Regions from separate parts of the Methanobacterium subterraneum genome, predicted to be linked through region 2. Evidence: riboswitches for the same ligand, from Rfam matches in the RefSeq annotation. Region 2 holds a riboswitch; the other holds the start of a gene.

Region 1 (15,322 bases), 1.1 Mb from region 2:
ACCAGGCCAACCGGGTCTGGTATTCTGATGAAACCCTGGAACTAATTAAAAAAGCATACCCTCATTGTCAGCCCTATCAAAAACCTCCTGAAGAGCTGGTCAACCAGGCAGAAACCATATACACTCAAAAAAGGTATAAAAGACCGGAAGCTTTCCAGTATTCCTCCGAGGATAAGGAGAAGTTCATATCCCTTTTCGGTGAGCAGAAGTGGGATGAGCTCTTCAACAGATAAGCATCTAAAACTATTTAACCAGAAATAATATTCCAATAGATGGCCATTATAAGCATTGCAATCTAGGAGAGAGTTTATTGACAGATCCGCACCCCACAGAATTCAGTATACGTTACCAAATTCCACCTAAGGATTATTTTTTTAACTTAGAATGGGATGGGGATAGATTATTCTTGAAGGAGTTCTCTCTGGAATCAGGGATAGATCAACAGAAAGACATCAAACCTGAAATACATGATTGGAATGAATTCTGGTCTCATGTGAATGAGATCCGAGTATGGGATTGGTATGATGAGTACGTGGTCAGCTGTAAGGATAGTTGTGTGGAAGGGGATGAATGGGAAGTTAACCTGGTCTATGGGGATCAAAACCTGGAAGCCCATGGTGCCAACAGTTACCCTCCCACATTCCGAGAATTCCTGAAGGCCACTGAAGAGTTGACCGGGATCATAATTGAATTTATCCAACCGGACTGATGTATCATTGATCATAATGGTATTATTAGCAGTTCTAATGTAGACTTAAGTTTTTGAAGAAGGAACCAGTACGACAATTAAGTAATTGGGGTTTGGGAAAAATAGGTAAAACCCATACTAAATTTTCACAATGAAAATAACATAAAAAAAGTTTGTAATTTTCCACATTCTATAATGTTTCAGTGGACCTCAACACTAAAATTTCAGTGCAACCTAACTAATACTCTTACACTAAAAATGTATTAATTTGAGAAAGTGCCCTATTTCGGGGAGTCAGTATATATGTGGTTATTGAAAAACACCAACTTTGCCAATTTTCACCCCACCCCCTACCTGGGCTATGGTTCCAGACTGGAATCTAACTTGTTTTCAGGGGATGTTTTAATGAGGAATTGATAATAGAAAATTTATAGGGGAATGATTGATATAAAAATAGGGTGAGGGGTGTATAAACTATTTTGGGATAAATTATTTTAATTTAAAACGATCATCTATTGTCATGGAGGAATAAATATGCCTAAAATTGAAATAGATCCAGAATTGTGTACCAAGTGCGGCACCTGTGTAAGCAACTGCCCAGTGGGTATCTTCCAGCAGGATGATGATGAATCTGTTCCCTTAGTAGGGGATACTGATAACTGCATACTATGTGGCATGTGTGTGGATAACTGTCCTGAGGATGCAGTGAAACATGAGAATTTTTAAGATGAAACTATTTTTTTCCCTTTACTTGATTGATTAACATTATTTTTTAGGCCTATTAAACATTAGAAGCCGGTTCACCGGATATTATTTGAAGGATGAAATTAATCCTTCCAGATCACACGGTGAAATCTCATAACTTGACAGGTTGCTGGTGATTATAACCTTACATCGGTTTCGGCGGGTGGAAGGGTCTTTATTGAAACTGATAACCATCCGGTCTTCCATCACCTTTATCTGATCCACTTCCGAACTGGAGATGTCAAAGGATTCCTCTTTCCCGTTTAGATACTGCACAGTCAACATACCTACATCCATATTACATCACTCCTTTAAAACAGATTGATTTTTATTATTTATTGGCATCCTATATATCTTTACTTTATTCCTCTTAACTAGATGGTTAGAATTAATTTTAAAATCCAAAGAGATTGTATCTAATTCCGTGAAGCATAATTTCCCTAACTTAGAATTGACATTGTTATTTGAAATGTAGAGGATCATATTCTTTTCTTATAGGTCAATTCATTAAATCTTATTTTAAATTCGGTACCATGGCTGCGGTCAAGTTCGATCTCACCATCAATCTGTTTGGTCAGGCTGTTAACCAGTTCCAATCCCAGGGTCGTGGTGTTTTTAAAGTCCAGATCCGGAGGCATACCCACACCATTATCGTTCACGGTTAACAGAAATTTCTTTTCATCATCAGGGATTTGTTTAAGGGTTACCCTTATCTCCCCTTCCCTGCCATCTGGAAATGCGTATTTCAGGCTGTTGGAGAAGAGTTCACTGATTATCAGTCCGCAGGGAACTGCAGTCTCCATATTCAGGTTTACGTCATCAACATCCACCACCAGCTTAACCCGGTCACTGCTGGTGTCATAAGAATAGAATAAATCAGATAACAACCGTTTAATGTAATCCTCAAATCTGATGTGGGTGAAATCTTTGGACTGGTAGAGTTTTTCATGGATCATGGCCATGGTCATAACCCGGTTCTGGCTCTCCTTTAGGACAGTGGTTGCAACTTCTTCATCATCATTCAGGTGTTGGATTTGCAGATTTAGCAGGCTGGAGATAATTTGCATGTTATTCTTCACCCGGTGATGAATTTCTTTGATTAAAATCTTCTTCTCATTCACTGATGATTTTAGTCTATCCATAGCATTCTTTCGATCAGTTATATCAGTGTCAATTACCAGAATGGAGTTGGCCATCTCATCCTTTTTTATGGGAACCAGTTGGGTTTCAATCCAACTGTACTCTCCCTTTTCATTGATCAACTGGTACTGGAAAGGTTTCAAAGTTTCCCCTTTCAGGGCACGTGCAAATTTTTCCCTAACAAAACTTAGATTATCTGCGGAGAATATTCCCAATTCAGAGAAGTTCTTGCCAATTAATTCTCCAGCAGATAGACCTGAAAAACGAAGTGCGGAACTGTTAGCATCTAAAATTACACCATCTGAACTTACCAGTATGGTGTGGTTCGGGTTAGCTTCAAAAAGAGTGCGATATTTCTCTTCATTATCCTGCAGTGCCATTTCAGTGTATTTACGCTGGGTGATGTCCATTAACATACCGGATATAGTATCGCCGGTGAGATTGGCACTCATTAACATGTTTATGGTTTTACCAGTGTTGGAAACCATTTCTAATTCGTACTGTTCCAGTTTACCTTCTTTTTTAAGCTTGCGAATGATTTTTTTTCTTTCGGAAGGGTTTTTATAAAAATCTATAATCTTTTGGGATTTGAGCTCCTCTACACTTTCTGATTTGAATATTCTGACCAGAGATTCATTGGCAAAGAGTATATCTCCATTTAGGTTGGTTTGATAGACACCAACCATGGAATTGTCCACCAGCTCACGGTAATTCTTTTCACTAATTAAAAGTGCTTTTTCCGTAAGTAACTGCCGAATCAGCACCATAAATATTATAATCCCCACTATTATTTCCATTAAATCTATATTTGGTTGATATGGAATTCTATCAACTTGTATGAGTAATAAGAAAGCAATTAAGGCCCAAATAAGGGGTAAATAAGAAGTAAAGTTGGATTGGGTCAATGGTAATGTCTTAAAGTACTGGTAAAGATTGTATTTTTCATCACTAGCGTGTAAGAAGGCTGCTAAACCAACCACCAGTAAGCCTATTATCCAACCAACATCCAGCAAACCCCCGGATACATAGGTTCCCTGCAAATTCTGGTAAGAGTAAATACAATCACTTACTATGAAAGCAATAACTCCCAAACCGAGGAGTATCATAGGACCGTAGTATTCTTCCTTGAATTTGCTGTAAAGGAGCCGCATAAGGGCGAAAAGAAGAACAAAATCACCAATTATGTAGGTTATGGATATCATACTAGGGAAGAACTCTTCCTGATTAGAAAGATTAGGCTCTATCAGGAATATCCAGAAAATAAGGCCCACTGTCAGTATGACTATTCCCATTTCCAGAATGATCTTCAATTCTTCCAGGTAACTGAACTTAGCACGGGGAAGGAAATAAATGCCCAGAGCAAAAAGAGGATAAAAAACCAGGTAGAAAATGTCAGCTACAGACGGGAAGGGGTTCTGATTGTATCCCAACTCTATAATGGCCCAGGCAACATCACCCAGTGCATAGGATAAAATACCCAGTGTCATCAGCATCCAGGCAATCCGCATACGACCTTGGGAGCGGTAAGCAGCATATGACAAACTGATAACCACCACCAATCCAATGAGGGGACTGGACAGGTCACCGAAAATCATCCTGAGGGTTTGATCATCCTGTAGAAGTAATGAAATAATTGCAAAGCTAATAGTAATAATTATTGCTAGTAAAACTCCAACTTTAAAGGATATTAATGGCTTTTTGCTCATGTTAACACTATGTGAAGTTTTCCCATAATATTGATTTTGCAGATATTAAATCAATTTTCGCTGGTTTATTCATCATAACACAATTAGGGGGCAATTACCTAACAATCTGAAGTTCTTCTAATTATTTATATCATTCACAAATAAATAAACCAGTTTAAAATTTTTTGTGAAGTTATTCACAGTTTAAAATATACTTATTATTATTCCAAGTTAGAGTGGACATTTTCCTCCATGGACCGGAACGTAGGTACCAGTTCCTTAACTTTCATTGCATCCCCCACTATAACCATTCCCTAGTTTTAATTATGTAGTTGCTTATTAATATAATTTAAACAACAGGGGTAAAAAGAGTATATTCATCCATAAAACGGGATAATTAGAAAATAAGGGGCTATAATAAGTTTATCCGGTGAAACGGTAAATGTATCTCTTGATCTGGAAAAATGTTATCAGTTGATCTGGAAAAAAAGTAAATATGCTGATCTGGAAAAAAAGTATTAAGAAAAAACTGTTAAAGTAGGATAAAAAACCCTGAAAAATCATCTGAGGTTTATGACTGTAGAACCCACATCTCAATCTAACATTTTGTTTTAAGACTTGTGGATCGGGGTGAACTCTGTAGGAGATCGCTTTTGTCTCCTTCTTTTAACATCAGCCTCATGTCCACGGCGAGTGCTCCGTCTCCTTCATCAAATACCATTAATGGGTTGATTTCAAACTCGTTGATCTCCGGGAAGTCAGTGACCAGTTGTGATATACGGAGAATTATATCCACAATGGAATCCACATCCTTGGGCTTAGCTCCCCGAACTCCCTCCAGGAGTTCATGGGTTCTGATCTTCCTTATCATATCCTTGGCTTCCATCTCATTTACCGGGGCAATGGCGAAATTAACATCTTCCAGGACTTCCACATATATCCCGCCCAGTCCAAACATGAGCATGGAACCAAAGGTGGGATCCTGCACCATACCAATGATAACTTCAGTACCACCAGTTAACATTTTCTGTAACTGAACACCCTCCAGATCAGCTTCTGGCTCCTTTAATGGTATGTTCATCATCATATCCTCATAGGCAACCTTCACTTCCTCAGCACTGGTAAGGTTGAGCTTAATTCCACCCACATCAGACTTGTGTGAAATCTGGGGGGAGACGATCTTCATAACCAGGGGGTATCCTATTTTCTCGGCGGCTTTCACAGTCTCTTCCAGGTTAGTGGTGATGGCAGTGCCCACGGTGGGGATTCCATAGGCCTTTAATATGTCCAGTGACTCCAATCCCAGGGTGTGTTTACCCTTTTCCCGTGCATCCTCTATAATGTTTTTAACCAGATTTTTATCAGCATCAAATTCCGGAGATTTGGGATATTCCTGTTTCCGGATTAGGGTGTAATCAGAGAGGGTTTTCATACTCTTAACTGCCCTTTTAGGGTAAAGGTAATTGGGTACCTGTTCTGCGGCTAATAGTTTTTCTGCCCCTTCAAAACGTGTTCCTCCAAAGAAACTGCACAGAATTGGTTTTTCAGTTTTTTTCGTATGATCAATTGCCACCTGGGCAATTCCCTCTGGCTCAGTGACTGATTGGGGTGTTACCAGGTAGATCACCCCATCCACATTGGGATCCTCCAACACGGTTTCCAGGGTGAAGGCATATCTCTCGGGGCTGGCATCACCCAAAACATCCACTGGATTCTTCACACTGGCAGTATCTGGTAATCCTTCATTTAACCGGGCCTTGGTTTCAGTGGTGAGCTCAGCCATTTCCAGCCCGGCTTTTATGGCAGCGTCAGTGGTCATAATTGCTGGTCCACCGGCATTGGTGATTATGGCTATCTTCTTACCATTAGGTAGGGGCGACAGGGCCAGGGCACTGCTGTAATCCATCATCTCATCCAGGGAATTAACCCGGATGATCCCACACTGGGAGAAGGCTGCTTCGTAGGCAGAATCAGATCCAGCAATGGTACCTGTGTGTGAGGACACTGCCTCTGATCCCTTGGAGGTGGTTCCGGACTTTATAACCAGGACTGGCTTTTTCTGTGATGCCCTCCTACAGGCATCAATGAAACCGGGCCCGTCAACTATACCTTCCAGGTAGGCAGTTATTACTTCGGTGTTTTCATCTTCCATGAAATCCTTCATACAATCGTTTTCATTGATCACTGCCTTGTTTCCCAGGCTGACAATCCTGGAAAACCCGATGTTCTTCTTATCAGCGTAATCCAGGATGGCGGCCATGATGGCTCCGGACTGGGTCATGAAGGATATTTTTCCTTTATGGGCGATGTCTGAGGAGAATGATGCGTTCATGTTATTGTAGGTGTCCATTACTCCCAGACAATTGGGGCCCACCAGTTTAATGTTGTATTCCTTGCATATTTCCACCAGCTGGTTTTCCAGTCTTGCTCCTTCCTGGTCCACTTCCTTGAATCCTGCGGAGATCACAACTATGTTTTTTATTCCAGTTTCTCCACATTCTTCCACTGTGGTGGGGATCAGGTGTGATGGGATGACTATAACTGCCAGGTCCACTGGGCCGTGTTCTTTAATGGATTTATAGGCCGTAAGTCCCATGACTTCACCACCTTTGGGGTTGATGGGGACGATTTTACCTTTGTAATAATTTAAAAGGGATTTCATCAAGTCGTAACCAATTTTACCCTTTGTCTCTGATGCACCTATTACTGCAACTGATTTAGCATTAAACATTTCAAGCATGTTATCACCTATTATCTAATACTAATTATGGGGTCCCTTATTTATTATATTCGGATTAATCAAAGGATTTATAAAAAAATACATGTTAATAAAGTAATAACTAACTTAATAAGTTCTAAGAATTCTTTATTTTAGAATTGAAATAGTTTTATCTACATAGGGTCAAGTCTACAATCATTTTTAATTAGAAATGGAAAGTTGTGATTATGAGGATGAAAAATCAATTGCTGGTGAATGTATTTCAACCTGAAAATTTATTAAATAAAATCAGTAAAAAGGGATAATTTTTAGATTGAGGATATTAATAATCTTAAACTACCCGTAATATTGTTTCAGATTTTTATTTATACATCAATCTGGAGAACTCAATTGTAATAGGGGTTTGAAATAAATCCTTGTAGATTAATGAATAATATTACTTTCAAAGAGTTGGGTTACAAGCAACGATTTAACCAATAATAACCTCTTTTTTCTTTAAATTCATCAAACAACAGAAAAATGATCAGTACATATACCCCAATTAAATTAAAAATACTTATTTCACCATATTAATTTTAGTGATTATAGAATCCGTTTTATTTCGTTAAACTATCCTATAACGAAGTAACTAAATTGTCATTATTTTCGTTCTAAAATAAGATTGCAATATTATTGATAAAAGAATAAATATGACTGTATGAATATCTATTTTTAACGATAATTATGATTATTATCTTCTTTCAACATCAAGATAGTAAAAAAAGTAAGTGATAATATGTTGGCGCATCCACTCATTACGCTACTTATAGGGCTTGCTATTATCTTCATTGTAACATATTTTGTTGGATTTATTATAGTTAAATCAAAAAAGATGAAAAAATCTAATCTAATGATAATCACCGGCTTTATTGTCCTAATTTTTGGATTAATTAGTCTTTTAATATTTAATGAAAAACAACAGATATTATCTAGTTTAGTGGGTATTTCCTTCATTATTGATGGAACATTCAGAAACAAAGGTTATCACAATAAAACCTATTATCTGTCTTCTTTAGCTTTGTTAATCCTGTTTGGAGTAATTATAATATATGAATCCTTTTTTAAACAAAATTATTTGGGCAATGTATATTTCACTTACTCAATAATAGGGATGATAATTATAGGGATAATCATGTTATTTAGATCATATCTTCTTAGGTATAAAAATCAAAAAATGCCATGGAAAAATAAATGGTAATAACTACATCAAATTTTAGGGTTTAACCCATAAAGACTTTGTTAATAATGTAAGCTTTTCTTATTCTCTGATTCTCTAATGTTGAATTGAATTTTAACGTCTTTGTAGTGATGTTTGGAAAAAACAGGTTACATGATAGTTACTAGTAGAAAAAAATTCACAAAATTAATGATTAATTATGAACAGTATCTTATACGGTGATAAAATATGAAAATTATAGTTCATTACTAATCTTTTTTAACTTATTTTTAAGAATTTTTTTATCCATTTTTGGGCATATGTTAGGGATTGTGTGCATTTTTTATAGTTTTTTTCTATTAATTCGCGTAATTGTTCTCGTGTTTCTATGAATAATGGTGATATTTCTCTTTTTATTGTTTTCCAGATGAATTCTATGGGTTTGAGGTCAGGTGAGTATGGTGGTATGAAGATGAGGTCTATGTTGAGTTTTTTGGCGGTTTCTGTGGTTAGTTTGGCGTGGTGGGATCTGAAGTTGTCAAGTATGATCATTATTCTGCCATAAGGGTTTACTGTTCTTATTTGTTTTAGGAAAGCAGTTATTTCTTCTTTTCGTGAGTGTTCTTTGAAATCGATGGTGCTTTGTCCTTTTATTGCGTAGAATCCCATTGTGTTGGCTTTCAAACGAGTGGTATTTTTGGTTATAGATGGTTTGGTAGTTGACCAAACTCTTTGTGTGTTAGCTGTGCTTTGTGGTGAGAATTCATCTAAAAATCCTATTACACCATGATTTAGGTTTAAATATTGGTCTATGTTTTTTTTAACTGTTTTTCAGCGTCAGGTGGTCTTCTATAATCCTTAGGGTATGGTTTACCAAATTTTAAGCCCATGTTTCTTAGAATGATTCCTACTTGTTTTAAGCTATATTCGACTTCGAATTCTTCGTGGATTAGGTTACGAATCTCTTTGGTGGTCCAATCATCTCTTTTTCTAAGTATTTCTTTTAATTGACGTTTTTCTTTGTCTGAAAGTTTAGATGGCCTCCCTCCGGCAAATCTGGGTATTAAACCATCATACCCGTCTGCATTCCATCTTTCTAGCCAATTATAACCTGTGACTTTCGTTATTCCCAGTTTATCACTTGCTTCAGGAACACTGCACCCACTGTATAAATAATTCATGAAATGTAGTCGATTTAAAACTTTGATGTCTTTTTCTTTTTCTCTGATTCGTTTTTTGAGCTCTTCGCTAGTAATCCACTTTTCAACTTTCATTGAAGGATTTCTACTCATGAATAATAAATATGAACCTTATTAGTTAAAAAGGTTACGTATTTAACTATAATTCATTTTTTTCATGAGAATTAGTAAAAAACACGAATTCAATTGAATATGTCTATTACTATTAAATTTTATTTGTTCAGGATATACCATGCACCCATTAACGATGTTATTTGGTTATTTTCATCTTTAATTGTTTTTAACCGTTAAATAAAACCATTTAAATTCCCTTCTTTGCTTTTATATCTATTTTCAAACTTGTAACTATTCAGTTCTCCATATAAGAGTTTTGAAAATAACTGGGATGTCTTGGACTATGGTAAAATGTCTTGGACTATGGTAAATGGATTATTACTTTAACATGCCAGATTTTTTTAAAATTGGTGTCGTAGTCTCAAACTATAAATATGGCCAAAATTATAACACTAACTTCGGTGATGGGGTTCACCAAAAAATGCTTAAAACAAGCTGATGACTCCTGAAAATTTAAAGAATCGGAGGAAAAGTAAATGTTAAATAAAAAAACCCCAATATGCAATACTATTTTTAAATACCCCTATTATGATGAATTGAATTCCACTCTAGTTGATCACTTGTTAGGGAACATCCCCAAACTAACTATTTAAAGATTGGGAGTGATCTAAATGGAATTTCAATATGTTGCCTTTAGCGTAGCCATTATAATACTACTGGGTTTGCTCTTCAGTAAGCTCTTCAAACAGATTAAGCTCCCAGGATTACTTGGAATGCTCATTTTAGGTATAATAATCGGTCCTTATGGATTGAACTTAATTGATAAGGCCATACTAAATATATCTGGAGATTTAAGGGCAATAGCTCTTATTATAATCCTTTTAAGGGCAGGATTCGGAATCCACATGGATAGCTTGCGTAAGGTAGGAATGTCTGCTATTAAAATGAGTTTCATCCCCGATGTGGTGGAAGGGCTCACTGTGATGTTCGTATCCCACTACCTCTTGGGTCTGCCTATTGTTGAGGCGGGTATGCTGGGGTTCATAATTGCAGCGGTATCTCCTGCAGTTATCGTACCCCAGATGCTTTCATTCATCAAGAGAAGAATGGGAACCAGTAAAGGAATACCCCTTATCATTTTAACCGGGGCCTCGGTGGATGATGTGGTTTCCATAACCATATTCTCAATATTTCTTAGTATATACGGAGGCCAACAGGTAAACTACCTAATGACAGTCCTCAGCATTCCCCTACAATTCATTATAGGGATATTATTTGGGCTGATCATTGCAGTTATCCTGATATACCTCTTTAAACACTTCAACATACGCAATACCGAGAAAACACTGATAATATTAGCATCAGCCATCATATTAAAGAATTTAGGAGATGTTTTGAGTAGTATTGTTCCCATTGCTGCCCTGGTAGGGGTTATGGTAATCGGTTTTGTAATACTGCAGAAAATGCCCGAACTGGGTACGCAGATTTCCAGTAAATTCGATAAAATATGGGTATTTGCCGAGATATTGCTCTTTGTTCTGGTGGGAGCCCAGGTAAATATCTACTTAGCTGCATCATTTGCAGTTGTTGGCTTAACCATAATTATAGTCGGCTTAATAGCACGTAGTATAGGAGTATATGTGTCATTGGTAGGTTCAAATCTAGATTTGCAGGAAAAAATATTTTGTATAATGGCATACATGCCTAAAGCCACAGTACAAGCAGCAATTGGCGCTATTCCCCTTTCCATGGGTGTTGCATCTGGACAGGAGATCCTGGCCATAGCTGTAATTGCCATACTATTTACCGCACCTTTAGGTGCATTTGGGGTTAGTGTGTATGGTGAAAAAGCACTTAAAGTTGATGAAAATGCGATTAAGGGTTAAACTTTTTAAAATATGGAGGCTTAGAGATGAAAACCTAAAAAAAATGAAACTTTTAATGAAATACGCTCAATTGGGCGATATTAAAGTCATTTATGATCTTTAATGTTATCACTGCAGTTATTTTGGGATTCGGACTATTTATGGGGTCCTTAATTGTGGGAATTACCTATGTCTTTTATCATGCTTACCGGGATGAAAGGGTAAGGGACCAATCAAAATAAGTAGATCCACTTTTCATTTTTTATCAATCCAAGGCAAAATTATAAGTTTTTTGACAAACAAAAATATAATTCAGTATAAAAGGAACATCTTAAGAACTAGAGTTCTGAAGGTCAGACATTTTTAGGGGATTAACCTGTTTTATTTAGCTAATTAGTGGGGTGTATTAATGGAAAAAAAGAGCATAGGATGGGATGATTTTACTAGTGCATTTATTGATAGTTCTCCCATCCCTCAATTCATTATTAACCTGGAACACGAGATTATTTCCTGGAACAGGGCCCTGGAAAAATACACTGGAATCAAGTCCAGTGAAGTTTTAGGAACAGATAAACACCAGACAGTATTATACCATGCAGATAAACCCTTGATGGCTGATTTACTCGCTGATGGTGATGAGGATGGTGTTAACAAATGGTATCCTGGCTGTGAAAAATCGGAATATGTGGAAAATGCCTTTGCTTTTGAGGAATTCTTTCCCAATGTGGGTGAAAAAGGTACCTGGCTGGCCTTCACTGCTGCCGAGATCAAAGATAATGAAGGAAATGTTATTGGTGTTCTGGAAACACTGGAAGACATAAACCAACGTAAAAAGGCCGAATTAAACTTAAAAAAGGCTGAAAAATTATGGGAAGTAACATTCGATGCTTTACCTGATTTAATATCCCTCATTGATTCAAACCATAATATAATGAAAGTTAATTTGGCAATGGCCCAGGCCCTTGACATGAAACCGGAGGAACTAGTTGGTAAAAAATGTTTTGAACTGGTTCATAATACTGATGAGCCACCGTCCTACTGCCCCCACGAGAAACTGCTCCAGGATTGCCAGCAACATTATAAGGATGCTTTTGTGGATAATTTCCACGGAGAATATGAAATTTCTGTATCACCCATAATTGTTGGCGGTCAGTTAATAGGCAGTGTACATGTGGCCCACGACATTACCCAACGTAAGAAGATGGAATCAGCTCTGAAGGAAAGTGAAGAGAAATTCCGGGAAGTATTCAACAATGCCAATGATATGGTTACACTAAACATTATGCACCCAGAGGGACCTGGTAAATTCATTGAAGTAAACCAGGCTGCCCTGGACACAATGGGCTACACCCGTGAAGAATTTTTAGAACTATCCCCCCTGGACATATTATCCTCTGAAGATGGGAAAAATATGCCTGAAAATTTGAATAAGCTCCATGTAGATGGTTACGTTAATCTGGAAATGACCAACATCACCCGGGATGGTGAGAGAATACCGGTGGATGTGGCCATGCATATATTCCAGCTACAGGGACAGGATGTTACTATCTCAGTAGCCAGGGATGTCACTGAACGCAGGAAAACGGAAAAGGCCCTGATGGAAAGTGAGAAGAAATACAGAACCCTCTTTGAAAATATGATGGAAGGCTTTGCATATTGCAAGATGTTATTTGATGATGATGGCCAGCCCAATGATTGGATATACATCGATGTTAACCAGGCCTTTTACCAACTCACTGGATTAGAGGACATAGAAGGAAAAAAAGTTACAGAAGCCATTCCAGGAATTATAGAAGCACAACCGGAACTATTTGAAGTTTATGGTAGGGTCACCCTCACGGGGGTGCCTGAGACTATAGAAACCTATTTTAAACCCCTGGAGATCTGGTTGAATATATCGGTCTTCAGCCCGAAACCTGAACATTTTGTGGCAGTTTTTGAAAACATCACTGAACGTAAAAAGGTAGAGCTGGCCTTGAAGAAGAGTGAAGAAAAATTCAGGAACCTTTTCGAGACCATGGCTCAGGGAGTGGTCTATCAAAATAAGGACGGCTACATAACATCTGCCAACCCTGCAGCACAGGAAATACTGGGATTAACCATGGATCAAATGCAGGGCAGAACTTCCACCGACCCCCGATGGAGATCCATACATGAAGATGGCTCTGATTTCCCGGGTGATACCCATCCTGCCATGATTTCACTTAAAACCGGTGAAAAGATTAAAAACGTGATCATGGGTGTTTTCAATCCTTCTAATGATTCATATCGCTGGATAAATATTAATTCCACTCCCGAGTTCAAGTCAGGTGATAAAGAACCTTCCAGTGTTTACGCCACCTTAGAAGATATTACCGCTGCCAAAATAGCTGAGAAAACATTACGTGAGCGAAACGCCCAGATGGAGGCTATCCTGTCCAATATGAGTGATGCCATTCTTATCATGGATAAAGATGGTAAATTTTTCATGAGCAATGATGCAGCAGTTGATTTCCATCGCTTCAAGACCAGGGAAGAATTCATGGACAAGCTTTCCGATTACTATGAATTATTTGAACTCTGTTCCCTTGAAGGAAAGCCTCTTTCAACCGATGATTGGCCAGGAGTGCGGGCATTAAATGGTGAGACTATCCATGATTATGAAGTTATTCTCAGAAAGACCGATACTGGTGAATCATGGATAGGAAGTTACACAGTTTCTTTAATATATGACGATAATGGTGAATTGGAATTTATGGTTTTCATTTTACGGGATATCACCGAACGTAAACAGGCAGAAATTGCGTTAAAGGAAAGTGAAGAGAAGTACCGTTTACTTTCTGAGAATTCTGGTGATGTGATCTGGTTAATGGACTTTGATTCTCAAAAATTCACCTATGTAAGCCCCTCGGTCTACAAGTTAAGGGGATACACTGTGGAAGAAGTTTTAAACCAGTCCTTGGAAGAAATACTAACCCCAGAATCATACCAGTACCTTGTGGAAAGGTTACCAGTGAAGGTTCAGGCCTTCCTTTCAGGGGATGAATCGGTTAAAATGCAGATATTCCGGGTTGACCAGGTGTGTAAAGATGGCGGCACAGTTCCCACTGAGGTGGTAGCAAATATGATCACCGATGATGAGGGGAATATAAGTGGTTTACTTGCGGTGAGTAGAGATATCACCGAAAGGGTGAAGATGGAAGAAGAAATACAGCAATCACTAGAGGAGAAGGAAATGCTCCTCAAAGAGATCCACCACCGGGTTAAGAACAATCTGATGATTATCGCCAGTCTCCTGAACCTGCAATCACGTTACATTAAGGATAAAGAGGCTTTAGGCATCTTCAAGGAAAGTCAAAACCGGGCCAATTCCATGGCCCTGATCCATGAGAAACTGTACCGATCCACTGATCTTAAGAGGATCAACTTCGGTGAATACATCCGCACCCTGGCCAATGATTTGTTCCGAACCTACACTGATAGTTCTGGCCGTATAAACCTCAACATCGATGTGGAGGATGTTATGATGGACATCAACACCTCCATTCCACTGGGGCTGATGCTTAATGAACTCATATCCAATGCCCTTAAACACGGATTCCCTGAAGGGATGGAAGGTGATATAAACATTTATTTCAATTCAAGGGATGACCAGTACCAGTTAAAGGTGGGGGACACCGGAATATCCTTCCCTGAGGATGTGGACTACCGTAACACGGATTCACTGGGACTGCAACTGGTGAACAATTTAACCAAACAAATTGATGGCCAGATTGAACTGGATACCTCTCAGGGAACTGAATTCACCATCACCTTCAAAGAAGTCAAATACGGTAAATAATGTAACATTCTCACCCTGCCATAACCTAATATGTTATGGGGATATTCTAATACTTTGAAGGGGAAAAATTCTCCAATAAGGCTGAAGGTGAGAAATCCTTCTAATAGGCTGAAAGGCGTTTGCAGTTTTTAAATTAGTTGTAGATAGGTGGGGGAGTTAACCAATTATCAACAGAACTTCACCATGGGAAAAGAAAATGGAAAACAAATACTG
Region 2 (15,322 bases):
AAACTGAATTTAAACATATTATTGACGATTTTTTCACACCTCAAAAAGATTTAAATATCGAACAAATCAAGAAAAAAATGAGGATTATCTTAGAAAATGAAAATAAAAAGAATCAAAGAATAATTGACAAATTACAAAGGGAAAATATTGTTAAAAATTTAGAAAACTCTGAAATTATAAGTCAATTAAAAAAAGAAACAAAAATTGTAATAATTTTAGACAATTATCCAGTTCATAAAGCACAATTAGCTAAAAAAGCTTGTGAAATCCTTAATATCCAATTAATACTTTTACCCCCATATTCTCCAAAACTAAATCCTATAGAACAAGTTTGGAGAATAATAAAACGTGAACTGTCTAAAATCTATATAAAAGATGAAACATTCTTAATTCAAAAATTTAAATCTTACTACAATGAAATAGTCGGAAATGAAACATTATACGAAGGATGGATAAAAAAAATTATAAAAACAAATTGTTAAATTTTTAATGTCGTAGACAATAATTAATTTTCGCTCATCTCCCGGAAAGTGTACAAAGGTATATGTAGTTTGCAGTTCAAATAATAATGTATGAAAGATCGAAGTTTAGCATGCGAGTTGTCGGTTCCGGACGATGATAAAGCTTTACAGGTTTTCAGATGCATAAGATGGTCTGATGGGGTTTATTGTCCGAAATGCAAGTCTTTTGAAGTGTACAATCGCGGATATTTGAATAAAACTCACATTAAGCGATATTCTTGTAAGACTTGCGGGAAAAATTTCACTGACTTTACTGGAACCATTTTTTCCAACAAAAAATTACCTCTGGGTGATATGTTCTACATAATCCTGAACTTAGATAAAAAAAGCATTAAACGTTTAGCTGATGAATCAGGACATAAATGGGACAGCGTTTATAGATTAGCTCAGGAGTTCAGGGAATGTTTGGTTGATGAAGCCAAAGATCCAGTTTTGTCAGGGGAAATTGAATTTGATGAAATGTACCAATCAGCAGGCACCAAAGGTTTAAAAAAAACATCCGAGAACTAGAGGACTTAAACAACGTGGAAGAGGCACTTATGATAAAGATAAGCCCCCAATAATCTCCATGATTGAAAGAGGAAGTCGAAACACCATTTTGGTTGTTGAAAAGAACCTTTCCAAGGTTTTAATACATAGAAAGATAGAAACTCACTGTAATGGGTCCATTAAGGCCTTTACGGATGACTATACAATTTACAGTGGACTAGAAGAACATCCGCAGGTCATAGAACACCATATAATCAACCATTCTGCAAAAGAATATGCTGATGGTGACAATCACGTGAACAACTGTGAAAACCGACATTCACTAATAAGGCCCTATTTGAACATTTTTAGAGGCATATCCAAGAAAAAGCTAAACACCTATGTAAAATTTTATCAATTCACTTTCAACAATGGAATAAACTGGTTTCAAAAAGCACTTGCAACCATTTTATAAAAATGTACACTTACAGGGAGATGAGCGTTAATTTTTTATTAATAAATCTAAAAATTAATATTCATTTTAATGAGCTATTCATAAAAAGAGTGGATAGTAAATAAATGGGACATATTTAAGAAGTTAAATATTTCAAACCAGCTATCTGGTTTAAAATATCGGTTTTGGTTAAAATTCCAATGGGTTTGTCCTTTTCATCAGTAATGATGAGACGTCCAATTTTGTTTTTATTCATAATCTGAATGGCTTCTGATATCATAACATCCTGTTTAACGGTTATTATATATTTAGACATCAGATTGGTTATTTTAAGATCCTTTTCTTCATTGGCAATGGCTTTGGTAATGTCAATGAGAGTTAGTATTCCTATAACTGTATCATTTTCAATTACCGGGGCTCCGTCTATTCCATTGTTAGATAGTATCCATGCTGCTTCTTTTATATCCATATGGGGTTCCAGAGTTATAAGATCCTGGCTGGCTATTTCCATCACTGATTTATGGGGGATGCTTCGTATATCCCTAACATCCAGGAGCAAAACACCATCCATATCATCTCTTCCAACAATAATCCCATTTACCACAAGTTTATTCACAGGACTGGGTCCAACTCTTATTTTATCTCCCAGATCAAGTTGTTTGATATCTCCCATGACCTTTATGGTTGCTTCACACTCTCCTGGTTGGGGGAGGCTGGTGAATTCAATTTTGGTTACAGTTAAGTTTTCCACCTGTTTATCTTTTTTAAACAAAGGTACAGTTTCTTCTTCATCAGCAGCACTGATATTTAACGCATGATATGCCTCTATTGTTGGCTTATACCCTCCTCTAGGTCCAGGAACACCTTTCACGATCCCCATACTTCTTAAGGATTGCATTTGATTTCTTATGGTCCCAGGATTCCGCTTCATAATCGCGGCTATATTCTCTCCTTTAATGGGCATATAATTAGATTTGCTATATAGATCAATCAAAACTTGCAATATTTCTTTTTGGACGGTTGTGAGCAATAAAACACCTTCTGATTGGTTATTATTATTGTAAGGAATAATAATACTGGATGTTATTGGAAGAGTATCAACCTATAATAATCCTGGTATTAAACCGGATCCAATGGGGATGGAAGTCCTATTTATTCTTAAATATTATTTGTTTAGGGCGCGTTGTATTTTTTTCAATTTATAAGGTGGTAAACACGTATAAAAAAAATGAAAAGGGTATAAAGAGTATCAGGTTATGATCTCTTCTAACCGGTCATCGGCAATACCCTTTTTGATTTCTAGCGCCATTCTGCGTCCCATACTTAATGGTTCTCCATAATAGAGGTAGCTGTAGGAAGATCCGTTCATAAAGGTGTTGGTTCCACCGTCGGAACGGGCACTCATTTCAAATACTACTACTTCAAGGTCATCATTAACCAGAGTTTGCATGCAGAAAGGACCGTTAAATCCTGGTGGTACTAATCCTTTAGCACCTTCGGTGATCTTGTCACCAATATCAAATACCTGTGGCAGTAAAGATTCTCTCATAACTACGGGATGGTTACCAGTTATCACGTAGGATGGATCTGCACCTATATCTAGCTGGTCTTTGGCAGGTACTCTGGTTAAACCATCTATGGTAGATTCATATCTGCTATCAATTCCTAAAAGTTCCACTTCATCTTTTAATCCTGAGAAGAAGTAATGAATACAGTAGTTACATCCTAAAACGTATTCTTCAATGTGTGCCTCTTTTATATCTTCGTCTTCGATCCATTTTCTTTCCAGCATGGCCTCAATTTTCTGGTCGAATTCCTCAGTTGAGTTGGCAACGAAGTATCCTCGCCCTCCTCTTGCTCCGGGGAATTTTACCATAACGGTGCCATCGATTTTTGAAGGGTTGGTTATCTTTTTAGGAATTCTAACTCCGGACTCGGTCATCAATTTTCTTTCCAGATCCCTTTCAGCTTCCCATCGTAGAATGTCCCTGTTTCCAAACATGGGGACGTTAAAAATAGTTTCAATATTGTCTAGTCCAGCATAGGCCACGAAAGATCCGTGGGGGAATACTATACTATTTAAATCCCTTAACTCGTCCTGGACTTCATCATTAATTATGTCACTAAATTTGTCAACCATAATGTATTCATCAGCAACATTAAATCTTTTGTATGGAACTTCCCGTCCTTTTTCACATACTACTGCCGTCTTGAATCCCTCTGCTTTTGCTCCCTGAAACATATGCAGGGAGGAATGACTTCCTAAAGTTGCAATAGTTATGTCTTCCTTATCATACCCATCCAAAACATCCAGAATTTCCTGCCGGTCTATTTTACTCATTTGCTAAATCCCTCCGCATGTTAATAAATATCTGGTTAAATTAACATGGTCAAGTTCTGATAGTTATCTTTTTCGTCTTGATTTTTGTTTTGAAGGGTAAGTGGTGTAGCAATACATGTATAATTAATCCTTTTTTAAAGTTTTAAAAATGGAAAATAAGATATTTAAGTTCTGTAAATTAAATTTCAAGTGTTTATTTATTTCTTACTCCCGCGGTATTTGAGTATTAATGATTAAAATTGTGGGGCTATGTTTTTAATGTGGATCAGAAATGTTTTTATATCCCCTGTGTTAATAGTGATTTATGTAGGTGATGGGTTCCACCTTATAACCGCGAAGTGCTGATGATCCCTGTAACTAAAAAATATGTGGAGGAATCATAGTTGCAAGCGGAGACAAACTCATTTATGAAAACTATTTTTTCATGCAATGCTAATCACCCTGGGTCTATTTTGATTTTAGAGCAATCAGAATTAATAAAATCCATTTCAGGGACATATTTCCAGAATTTATTTAAGTTCTTTCCCGCCATGAATCACTTACTAAATTCATGTTAAGGTGATTTAAATTCTAGGCCAGGTTTTAAAGTTTGTCCAGAAAAGAGAACATCCTGAAGGTGGATTTACTCTCTATGAGGGGATTCCTGACACTAAGAACACGTACTACGGTGTTAAGATTCTTGAAATGGTGGATGACGAACCTCAAAATAAGGAAAATACAATTAAATGGATAGAAAACTTACAAGAAGGAAGACAATACGGTACCCGGGGAATTTTTTACAGGGTAAACATTCTGGATTCATTTAAAAGAAATCCAAATTTTCCTCAAAAATATATTAATAAATTTTTAGAGCGATACAGGACTTCTAATCTGGAAATAATTTATTTGATGACTAATGTCCTGAGAATTGTGGGGATTGAATTACCAAAATATATTATTGAATGTGTATTGGCTTTCCAAAATGAGGATGGGGGATTTGGGAGATATAGATCTGATATAATGTCGACCTATTATGCTCTGGAAACGTTGAACCTCATTAACCCTGATTTAATAACTTCACAAGATAAGATAATGGATTTCGCTGCGAATTGCCAGACTGATGAAGGGATTTTTGCTTACACGCCCTTAAGTTACCCTCCCTATATTGAAAGCATATATGCGGGGATCAGAATCTATGAAATCCTTGCTTATCCTCTCGATCACTGGTCAAACCGTGATGAAGTCCTTAATTTTGTATTAAAACTTCAAAATGCAGATGGAGGGTTCAGGAGATCATACTTTATCGGGATATCAGAGCTTGAATATGTTTACCGGGCTTTGTATATTCTAAAAAGCTTACATTACTTCTGATCTTGCCTGTGAATTTCTTCACCTTATTGAGATATGAATAACGACAATTTATTCACCATATCCCATTTAATACTTTAAAAAAACTTTAAAATTCGTTAATTTCAATAAAATATTCAAAAAAAGGAGATGATATAATGAATTTGTGGAAAGATATTAAACCAGGACCCAATGCACCTGAAGTGGTGTACGCAGTAATTGAGATACCCAAGGGTTCACGGAACAAATATGAATATGACAAGGATAAAGAGGCTTTTGCTCTGGACAGGGTTCTGTCATCACCATTCTTTTATCCTGGAGAGTACGGTATAATCCCTCAAACTCTCTATGATGATGGGGATCCCATGGATATACTGGTAATTATGGATCAACCAACCTTTCCGGGATGTGTAATTGAAAGCCGGCCAATTGGACTCCTAAAAATGATCGATGGTGGGGAACAGGATGACAAGATATTGGCAGTACCTGTGGATGACCCTAAATCCAATCACATAAAAACCATCGACGACCTTCCAGAATCACTCCTTAACGAGATTGTTCACTTCTTCCAGGAATACAAACGACTTGAAGGAAAAACCACTGAAGTATTAGGCTGGGAAGATTACAAAGAAGCATTGAAGGTAGTCGAACATTCAATTATGCTTTATAAAGAATAATATTGAAAGAAAAGATTTTCGGTCAATCGAATTCTAGAATTAAGTTAGATCCAAAGGGAGTGGTGTTTCAATGAATAGTGTAATTGAAGATGTAAACATAAGGAAAATTTCAGATAGCCGTGGAAATCCCACCCTGGAAGTGGATATTTTAACTACCACTGGGCATGGCAGGGTCGCCGCCCCAAGTGGTGCCAGTACCGGAGAACTTGAAGTGGCTTCCTTTCCAGAAGAGGGTGTCGACCATGTTATAACTGAATTTGGCAATAAAATTGTTTCTGAACTGATTGGACTTGATGCCAGTGAAGGTATATACATAGACCAAATATTAAAGGAGATGGATGGCACTGAAAATCTTTCATCTTTAGGTGGTAACACCATTGTAGCCATTTCCCTGGCAGCTGCCAAGGCAGCATCATCGTCCCACGGCCTACCACTCTACCGGTTCCTGGGAGGTAACATGGTTGAGGAAATACCATACCCTCTGGGGAACATGATCAATGGAGGAGCACACGCTGGCAAAAACGCTCCAGACATACAGGAGTTTTTAGTAGTTCCGGTGGGTGCAGACAATATCACTGATGCTATTTTTGCCAATTCAAAGGTTCACAAGAGAATAGGGGAACTGATAAAAGTTAAAGACAAATCATTCACCGGTGGAAAGGGAGATGAAGGTGGATGGGCTCCTAACCTGTCAAATTATGATGCACTAGAAATCCAAGCTCAGGCCTGTGAAGATGTTAGCAACGAATTAGATTTCATTATTCGCCCATCTCTTGATCTGGCACCCAGTGGACTTTGGGATAATGGAAAAGAAGTATATGTTTATGGAAGAGAAGGAGTGGAAAGAAACACCGGTGAACAGATAGATTTTGTTAAAGAAATCATCGAAACCTATAAAATGTTCTTTGTGGAGGATCCACTGCATGAAAAGGATTTCGCTGGTTTCGCTGAGTTAACCCGTAAAATCGGTAGAAAATGTCTAATCTGTGGGGATGACATTTTCGTAACCAATAGGAATATACTGGAAGAGGGAATCAGGATGGGTGCCGCAAACTCTATAATCATCAAACCCAACCAGATTGGAACGCTAAGTGATACTTATGAAACTGTTAAACTGGCTAAATCAAATAATTATGTGCCAGTGGTGTCCCATCGATCTGGTGAAACAACTGATGAAACCATAGCTCATCTGGCAGTGGCATTCTCCTGCCCACTCATTAAAACCGGAGCACTGGGTGGGGAAAGAATAGCCAAACTCAACGAACTGATCCGAATTGAAGAACAGATGCTATGTCCTTCCATGGCACGATTAAATAAATAATTTAACAAACAACCTGAAAAACTTAAGAGAACTGTTTCAGGAGGAATAATTTCTGAATCTCTGGAATGACATCCCAACCAGGGCCAGCGGTCCAAAAACGATAAACGTAGTTGTTGAAATCCCTAAGGGTTCCCAAAACATATATGAATACGATAAGGAAAAGGAATTCTTTGCATTTCGTGGTGTTTCATCATTCCTCCCCTATCCTACGAATTATGGTATGATCCCCCAAACAATGGGAGGTGATGATAATCCCCTCGATGTTTTGGTTATTATGGATCAACCAACCTTCCCTGGATGTGTTATTGAATGCAGGCCCATTGCAGTGATGAGGATGAGAGATGGTAAGGATAGGGATGATAAAATATTGAGTGTACCTTTATCTAACCCTCAGTTCAAGGAAATAAAAGATTTAATGGATGTTCCTCCCCTTTTTTTAGATGAACTAACACATTTTTTTCAGGAATTTGGTAAATTAGTGGGCAAAAACACCCATGTAATAAATTGGGAAAATGATAAAAACGCATTAAGAACTATAGAACGTGGAAAAGATCTTTATAAACAAATGTTAACCATAAAATCTCTATTTCTCCTGGATTAATTATTCCACACGTAAACGTGAATATTAAGCCTTTACTCATAATTCATTTATTAATAAATTTGATATTTGCTCGTAGTCGGCGATAGAATGAAAATTAATTGGGATAAAGAGCCTCAAAAACGAGAAGAAATTATTGTCGCAGCATATATTGAAGACAAGATAATCATACTTGGAAACTTACTGGATTTATATGCTCAGGAAAATTTATTAACCATTTCTTGGACTCCTAATCCATTAAATGGTAATTATTATACCTATGAACTTAAATATCACCGGCATAGAGAAAAATACCTAATTAACATATGGAAAGGAGTAAGGACTGGTGATGCGCTGCCTATTCTGTATGGGGATATTCAATTTTGATAAGTGATTTACTCTTAAATTAAACTAATTGAAATAGAAAAATAAAAAAATAAGAAAATAGGATATCAGTTTTATCCTTCAACTAAAACTTTTAATTTACCATCATAGAGGTCAATTATAAGACCATGGATTGGCACATCATCTGGAATAAATGGTGATTCCTTTATTTTTTCCACCACTACCATCACATTCTCTTCTTCTCCATCAATTGCCCCTATCCAATCTTTAAGATTTACCTCAGAAAGTGCTTTTTCATCCACACCCCTGGTCTTCATATTGGCTTCCAGTTTTTCCGGGTCAACATTGGCCATCCCACAGTCGTAATGACCAATTACCATTACTTCTTCCACCCCCAGAGCGTGGATGGCTGCGGCCACAGATCGGATCACATCCCGGTCAACTGCAGTATTCCCTGCATTTTTGATTATCTTGGCATCTCCTCTTTCAATTCCAATTGCAGGTTCCAAAAACCCGGTAAGCCGGGTGTCCATACAAGTCACAATGGCCAATTTCTTTTGGGGCATGTGACTCATTTTTTTAGGTTCGAAATCTTTAACAAACTCTTCATTAGCTTTTAATACTTCATCAAGCATCATTTTTATCACCATAACATTTGAGTAAGCTATCAAAGTTAGAGATTATCACTTCAGGTATCCAAAGTTCTACAACTAATTAAATAAAAAAAATAGTAAGGGTGAGGTTATTTTATTCCTCACTAGGTTCTTTGTCTATCACAGAAAGAGGTGGTTTTTGTTCCACGTCGTATCCAGGGTGGTAGTCAAAGACATCCTGTAGTTCCACGTTAATCTTATGGAAGATCCTGGCCAGTGGTATTTCGGCAGGGCATACTTCTTCGCACTGTCCACAGTTGGTACAGGAATCCACCATATGCAACATTCTCACAAAGTGGAACATTGGTGATGGGGGAATTTCTCCTTTAGGCACCCAGTTAACAGATTCTGACTCAATGGAACATTCCTTACAGAAACAGATGGGGCATGCTTCTCTGCAACCGTAGCACTTGATACATTTGTCAAATTCATCCAGGTACTGGTCCAAGTTCATTAACTCGTCACTTTCTTCGAAGTTCCTGGACTGCCACTTGTTAGCCAGATTAACCATTGCTTTATCGATGTTGGCCCTTATCTCAATACCCTTTGGAACTGGGTCCTGTACTTTCAAGACGTTAGCTTTAATGGCTTTATCTAGGATTTCTGCACCTTTTTTGGAGAACACTTCCACGAATGTGGCTTTACCAGCTTGTGGTCCGATTACTCCCCAGTTACCCATGGCAAGGTCTGCCATTTTTGGTATGTTGGTTTCGCATCTTCGGCAGTTGGTTCTTCGTCCGTATCCCTGATCTTCCAGTTCATCTATGCTGATCTCTTTTTCAGTGTCATCGGCAGTTTCAATTACCAGGTTTCCTTTGGCGATTTCTTCCTTCACCACAGTGTCAGGGTCGAGTTCGTAGAATTTTTCGATCATTTCACGGGCCTGTACTGGGGGTAAGGTTCCTCCACAGTTAATACCAATCATCACCACATTATCCTGGCTGATCTGCTTCCTTTTCATAAGTTCCACAATGGTCATGGCGTCGCAGGGTTTGGTGGTGACTGCGATTTTCATGTCTTTGGCACCGTCGAGGTATGTATGGATTACTTTGGCCATGTTTAGTGTTCCGCAGTGGAGGGATCCTGCTGTTTCTATGACCTCTGCCGGGTCGGTTATTAGTGTGGGCACCGCATCGTAGAGATCAGCACCTTTTTTAACGGCGAGAACTGCGTCCACTATGCCTTCTTCAAGTAAAAACTTAAGAATGGATGTTACTGCGCCTCCACATTCCCCACTGGCTGCAATTTCTTCATCAGGGGATATAGCATAATACATGTCGTTTATTTGAACCATTTGATCACCCTACACTTCTGCCTTGTTTTTTCTCCAGGAGAAGGGACCAAGCTCTTTAACTTGTTCACTCACCATCTTCATTGCATTGGCGAATTTCTCACCTTCGGAAGCAGAGATCCAGTCAAGGTAGAATCTTCCTTCTTCAAGGCCCAAGGTCTTCATCACTGTTTTTAAAGCGGTTATACGCCGGTCACATGCGAAGTTTCCTCGGTCGTAGTGACAATCTCCAAAGTGGCATCCTGCAACCATTACTCCGTCAGCTCCTTCATCAAATGCCTTTAGAACAAAGAGGGGATTTATCCTACCGGAACACATAACTCTTATTATTCGCACGTTTGGGGGGTATTGCATCCTTGCTGTACCTGCAGTGTCTGCTCCACCATAGGAACACCAGTTACAACAAAAAACTATTATTTTAGGGGTCCATTCCATATGATTATCTCCTTTTTTCTTTTTGATAATATTTTTTCATAATCGCAAATTTTACCAAGTTTGCATAATGTTTCATTTTTTTCTCCATTAAATAATTAATAACAAACCACATCTTGCATTTTGCTGGGGGTGATGTTCTTCCTGACTCTAATTTTTTTTATTATATTTGATGATATATTTGAGCGACATATTAGGTCAGATTCAAGGATTATACAAATGTGGTTTGTTATATCTTGTAGCAATGCTTCAAGATCGTGATTTATGACCTATATTCTGGGTCTTTTTGAATGATTTGATCAGAGTGTTAATTTAAGGTTATAATATAAGGGAGGGGAATAATTCCCCACCTTCAATTTTTTTCTTGGTTTATTTTCCAGGAGCTGGGAAATAAGACAATGGTGGCATTTTTTCATCCATTCCTCTAGTGAAACCATAGGTTTCCTGCAGTTTGAGGTTGATTTCATGCCAAATTTTTGCCAGTGGTATTTCGGCAGGGCATACTTCTTCGCACTGCCCACAGTTGGTACAAGATTCCACCATGTGGATTAACCGTTCCATATGGAATAGTGGTGATGGTGGGAGTTCTTTGCTCAGCCAGTCTGGACCATTATTTGACTCTAGACAGCAGTTTTCACAGTAACAGATTGGACAGGATTCCCTGCAACCATAGCACTTGATACATTTGTCGAATTCGTCCATGTACTGGGCCATTGTGGCAAATATCTCGCCTCTAGTTTCGTCGAAATCTTTAGCTTGCCATTTACCTGCTAATTTTGCCATGATTTTGTCGATGTTGGCCCTTATTTCAACACCTTTTGGTATTGGTTCTTGGGTGTTGAGAGCTCCAGATTCTATGGCTTTGCCAAGAACATCGGCACCTTTTTCGGAAAATACTTCCACGAAGGTTGCTTTACCGGCCAGTGGTCCAATAACTCCCCAGTTACCCAGTGCGATATCAGCCATACTGGGTATGTTAATTTCACATCTCCGGCAATTGGTTCTTCGACCGTATCCAGCATCTTCCAGTTCGTCGATGCTTATTTCCTGTTCTTCATGGTCTTTAGTTTCGATGATCAGTTTTCCTTTGGCTATTTCTTCTTTAACCACTTCATCTGGGTCAGTTTCGTAGAATTTCTCGATCATCTGTCGGGCTTTAACTGGAGGCATGGTTCCTCCACAGTTAACCCCTACCATTAGCAGGTTGTCCCCGTCCACTTCTTCACGTTTGATTAATTCTACCAGGGTCATGGCGTCGCAGGGTTTGGTGGTTACTGCGATTTTCATGTCTTTGGCACCGTTTAGGTATTTCCCCACTACTTTGGCCATGTTTAGTGTTCCGCAGTGGAGGGATCCTGCTGTTTCTATGATTTCTTCAGGGTCGGTTATTAGTGTGGGCACAGCATCATATAGATCTGAACCTTTTTTAACTGCAAGGACTGCGTCTACTATGCCGTCTTCTAAAAGGAACTTTAATATGGTGGTTACTGCCCCACCACATTCTCCGCTGGCGGCAATTTCATCGTCTGAACCCCATGCATAATACATATCGCCTACTTGAACCATTGGGATCACTCCAGTTTTTCAATGCTTGCTGCGGAAACTTTCAGTTCAGGCATCTTGGCGAATGGGTCCAGTTCATCCCCGCTGGTGAGCATGTTTGCAGCACATTCAGCAAAGTGGAATGGTATGAATACAGTTCCCTGTATGATGTCTGAAGTGACTTTGGCTGGTACTTCGATTTCACCACGTCGAGTTTTAACTTTGACCATTTCCTTATTTTTAACGCCGAGTTTAGCTGCGTCTTCTGGGTTAATTTCAACGAAACCAGTTGGAACTTCACGGTCCAGTGTTTCTGATCTTCGGGTCATACTACCTGTGTGCCAGTGGAACAGCATACGTCCGGTGGTGAGTATGAATGGATACTCATCATCTGGGTTTTCAGCTGGTGGTTTGAACTCGATGGCTTTGAATACTCCTAGACCATCAGGGGTTGCGAATTTTTCTGCGTGGAGTATGGGAGTTCCAGGGTGTTCTTCGTCAGGGCAAGGCCAGTGTAGTGCTTCTGGTTTTTCCAGCCTTTCCTTGTTCATACCAGCATACTGGGGGGTGACATATCGTACTTCTTCAAAGATTTCATGTGCACTGTTGAATTTAAAGAGTTCAGAACCCATTCTGGTAGCAATGTCTGAAATTATCTCCCAGTCATCTCTTGTTTCACCTGGTCCGTCTACGGCTTTTCGGATGTACTGCACCCTTCTTTCGGTGCTGGTGAAGGTTCCGTCTTTTTCAGCCCATGAGAATGCGGGTAAAACCACATCAGCCAGGGCTGCGGTTTCAGTTAAAAAGATGTCCTGTACTACTAGGAAGTCCAGGTTGTTTAAAGCGGCTTCAACGTGTTGTAGGTCCGGGTCGGAAACCATGGGGTTTTCACCCATAATATACATGCCCTTAATATCACCATCATGAGCGGCGTGCATTATTTCCACGACAGTAAGACCTGGTGTACATGATAGGTCACCACATCCCCATGAGGTTTGCATTTTTTCTCCCAGTTCCTCGTTAATAACAGCCTGGTATCCAGGGTATACTACCGGGAGTGCTCCCATGTCACATGCTCCTTGCACGTTGTTTTGACCTCGCAGTGGGTTGACTCCAGTACCAGGTCGGCCAATGTTACCGGTGAGCATGGCTATGTTGGAAGTGGACATAACGTTTTCAGTACCAACAGTGTGTTGGGTTATACCCATTGAGAATAGTAAGGCAGCATTATCTGCTTTAGCGTACATGAGTGCTGCTTCTTTGATGAGATCAGCAGGAACTCCAGTAATTTTTTCAGCTTCTTCTGGAGGGTACTGTTTGACCATTTCTTTTAGTTCTTCGTAGCCAGTGGTACGGTTTTCAACAAACTCTTTGTCTTCCAGTCCTTCAGCAATAATCACATTCATCATGGAATTGAGTAATGCTACATCTGTACCGGATTGGAATGGTATGTACAAGTCAGCTTGCTTGGCAGATGGTGTGAATCTGGGGTCTGCCACCATGATTTTAGCACCATTTTCTTTAGCTTGTAATGCTCTTCTCCACATCAGTGGGTGTTGTTCCAGGGTGTTGGTTCCAATCAGGAACACCACATCCGCATGGGCACAGCTTTCCAGTGAGTTGGTCATTGCTCCGGATCCGAAGGTCTGGGCCAGTCCAGCCACTGAAGGACCGTGACATAATCGTGCACAGTGGTCCACGTTGTTGGTTCCAACTACAGTTCTCACAAATTTCTGGAACACGTAGTTATCTTCGTTTGTACATCTAGCTGAGGATAGGAAAGCCAGTTGCTCAGCATTTGCTTCTTTCATTTCGGTTAATTTAGATGCAACCAGATCAAGTGCTTCATCCCAGGTTGCTTCCACAAATTCTCCACCTTTTTTAATTAAAGGAGTGGTTAACCTGTCTTCTCGGTGGACAAACTCGTATGAAAAGTTACCCTTTGGACATAATTTTCCTTCATTCACTGGGTTTCTTTTCCATGGTTCCACACCTTTCAGTTTGCCATCGACACTTACTAGGTTAAATCCACATCCGCATCCGCAGTAGGGACATGTGGTTGGTGTGTATTGGATATTCATTTTCTTCCTCCTCTCATCATAAGTATGATGTAATAATTCTTCCTTCCTTTAAAATCCATGAATATTCATGATAATTTTTTTTGAATCAAACTTTTCCAGTGATATTACGCTGGAGAATGATGTTTTGCTATATGATCATTCATGATAGACTTTGGGATTTGGACACCCTTCCTTTTTTTTTAAAAAATAAAAAATAAAAATGGAAAGGGATCTACAAATACCTAATTATGGCAATGTAAATTACTTTCCCGGATTAAGCTTCTGCTTTTTTGGTTCCACGTAGGTAAGTGAACCAGTAGATACATCCCACAAATATTGCTCCACCAATGATGTTACCGAGAGTAGCTGGTATCATGTTGTTGATGAACATCTGTGACCAGGTTACTCCGCCAATGAATATTCCTACAGGTATAAAGAACATATTTGCGACTACGTGCTCGAATCCGATGGTTACGAAAGCCATTATTGGGAACCAGATTCCGAATACTTTGCCAACAATATCATCTGAGGCAATGGCCAGGTAAACTGCTAGACATACTAACCAGTTACATCCAATTGCTCTCCAGAACACTGTCATCCAGTCTAAAGATGTGACAGTTTTACCTGCTGCTACAAACTTTGCTCCACCGAGTGCTTTGGTTTTTGCAATGGTAACTGCGGTTCCTGCCCAAGGGTCTGCGGTTAGAATACCGGTGAGGTATGCTAGGACATAAGCAACAAATATTGAACCGATTAGGTTAAATATCCAGCTTCCTACCCAGTTTCGGATAAGACCCATAATACTTGCTTCTCCCTGAAGCACTCCCATAGGCATGTACATACAATTACCAGTAAACAGCTCAGAACCGGCTATAACGACCAGCATTAGCCCTACTGGGAACACGCCACCAAAGACGAATTTTACTAATCCTACAGGATAACCAGCAGCAGCCATACCTCCAGTAGCAACTTCTGCCAGAAGTCCTCCAAATGCAATGTAGGCCCCAGCTAAAAAGCTTAAAACAAGTAAATTACTCAGAGGGGCTTTTTCTTTTAGCGCTGCGATACCAACACATGCTTTGGCGGTATCTGCAGGTGATTTAAACGACGATGCCATATATATAGACCTCCTTTTAATCGACTATCAATTCGAATATATTCATGAATTATCATGTAGAGATGATCAATCTATCATGATTTTTCACTAGTTTTGATTCATTTTTTTCCCTAAAATGGGATTTACAACTATTTTTGAGTTAGTAACTCAAAATCCTACATGAATATTCATGATGTATTCATAAGAATGGTCTTATT

The links. A riboswitch is a leader RNA that binds a small molecule or an ion and turns the genes downstream of it on or off. The one in region 2 is predicted to bind fluoride.
Region 1: another riboswitch for fluoride. It lies ahead of BK009_RS05000 (cation:proton antiporter); the one in region 2 lies ahead of BK009_RS10280 (prenyltransferase/squalene oxidase repeat-containing protein).

What each region holds. Positions count from the first base shown of each region.
Region 1 covers NZ_CP017768.1:1,043,923-1,059,244, reverse strand. The annotation lists gene BK009_RS05040 (hypothetical protein) at 1-233, shown strand, start outside; gene BK009_RS05035 (hypothetical protein) at 407-709, shown strand; gene BK009_RS05030 (4Fe-4S dicluster domain-containing protein) at 1,223-1,414, shown strand; gene BK009_RS05025 (hypothetical protein) at 1,499-1,729, opposite strand; gene BK009_RS05020 (PAS domain-containing sensor histidine kinase) at 1,912-4,278, opposite strand; gene BK009_RS05015 (acetate--CoA ligase family protein) at 4,856-6,997, opposite strand; gene BK009_RS05010 (hypothetical protein) at 7,752-8,213, shown strand; gene BK009_RS12865 (IS630 family transposase) at 8,451-8,951, opposite strand; gene BK009_RS12860 (IS630 family transposase) at 8,981-9,445, opposite strand; fluoride riboswitch at 9,876-9,939, shown strand; gene BK009_RS05000 (cation:proton antiporter) at 10,096-11,310, shown strand; gene BK009_RS12785 (hypothetical protein) at 11,403-11,531, shown strand; gene BK009_RS12635 (PAS domain S-box protein) at 11,699-15,109, shown strand; gene BK009_RS04980 (sensor histidine kinase) at 15,306-15,322, shown strand, end outside.
Region 2 covers NZ_CP017768.1:2,118,978-2,134,299, forward strand. The annotation lists gene BK009_RS10255 (transposase) at 1-482, shown strand, start outside; gene BK009_RS10260 (transposase) at 573-1,031, shown strand; partial or broken gene BK009_RS10265 (IS1595 family transposase) at 1,045-1,464, shown strand; gene BK009_RS10270 (CBS domain-containing protein) at 1,580-2,473, opposite strand; gene BK009_RS10275 (formate--phosphoribosylaminoimidazolecarboxamide ligase) at 2,693-3,784, opposite strand; fluoride riboswitch at 4,085-4,145, shown strand; gene BK009_RS10280 (prenyltransferase/squalene oxidase repeat-containing protein) at 4,472-5,134, shown strand; gene BK009_RS10285 (inorganic diphosphatase) at 5,269-5,787, shown strand; gene eno (phosphopyruvate hydratase) at 5,858-7,108, shown strand; gene BK009_RS10295 (inorganic diphosphatase) at 7,227-7,709, shown strand; gene BK009_RS10300 (hypothetical protein) at 7,797-8,072, shown strand; gene BK009_RS10305 (beta-class carbonic anhydrase) at 8,144-8,668, opposite strand; gene BK009_RS10310 (Coenzyme F420 hydrogenase/dehydrogenase, beta subunit C-terminal domain) at 8,778-9,977, opposite strand; gene BK009_RS10315 (hydrogenase iron-sulfur subunit) at 9,987-10,409, opposite strand; gene BK009_RS10320 (Coenzyme F420 hydrogenase/dehydrogenase, beta subunit C-terminal domain) at 10,776-11,972, opposite strand; gene fdhF (formate dehydrogenase subunit alpha) at 11,978-14,029, opposite strand; gene BK009_RS10330 (formate/nitrite transporter family protein) at 14,283-15,125, opposite strand.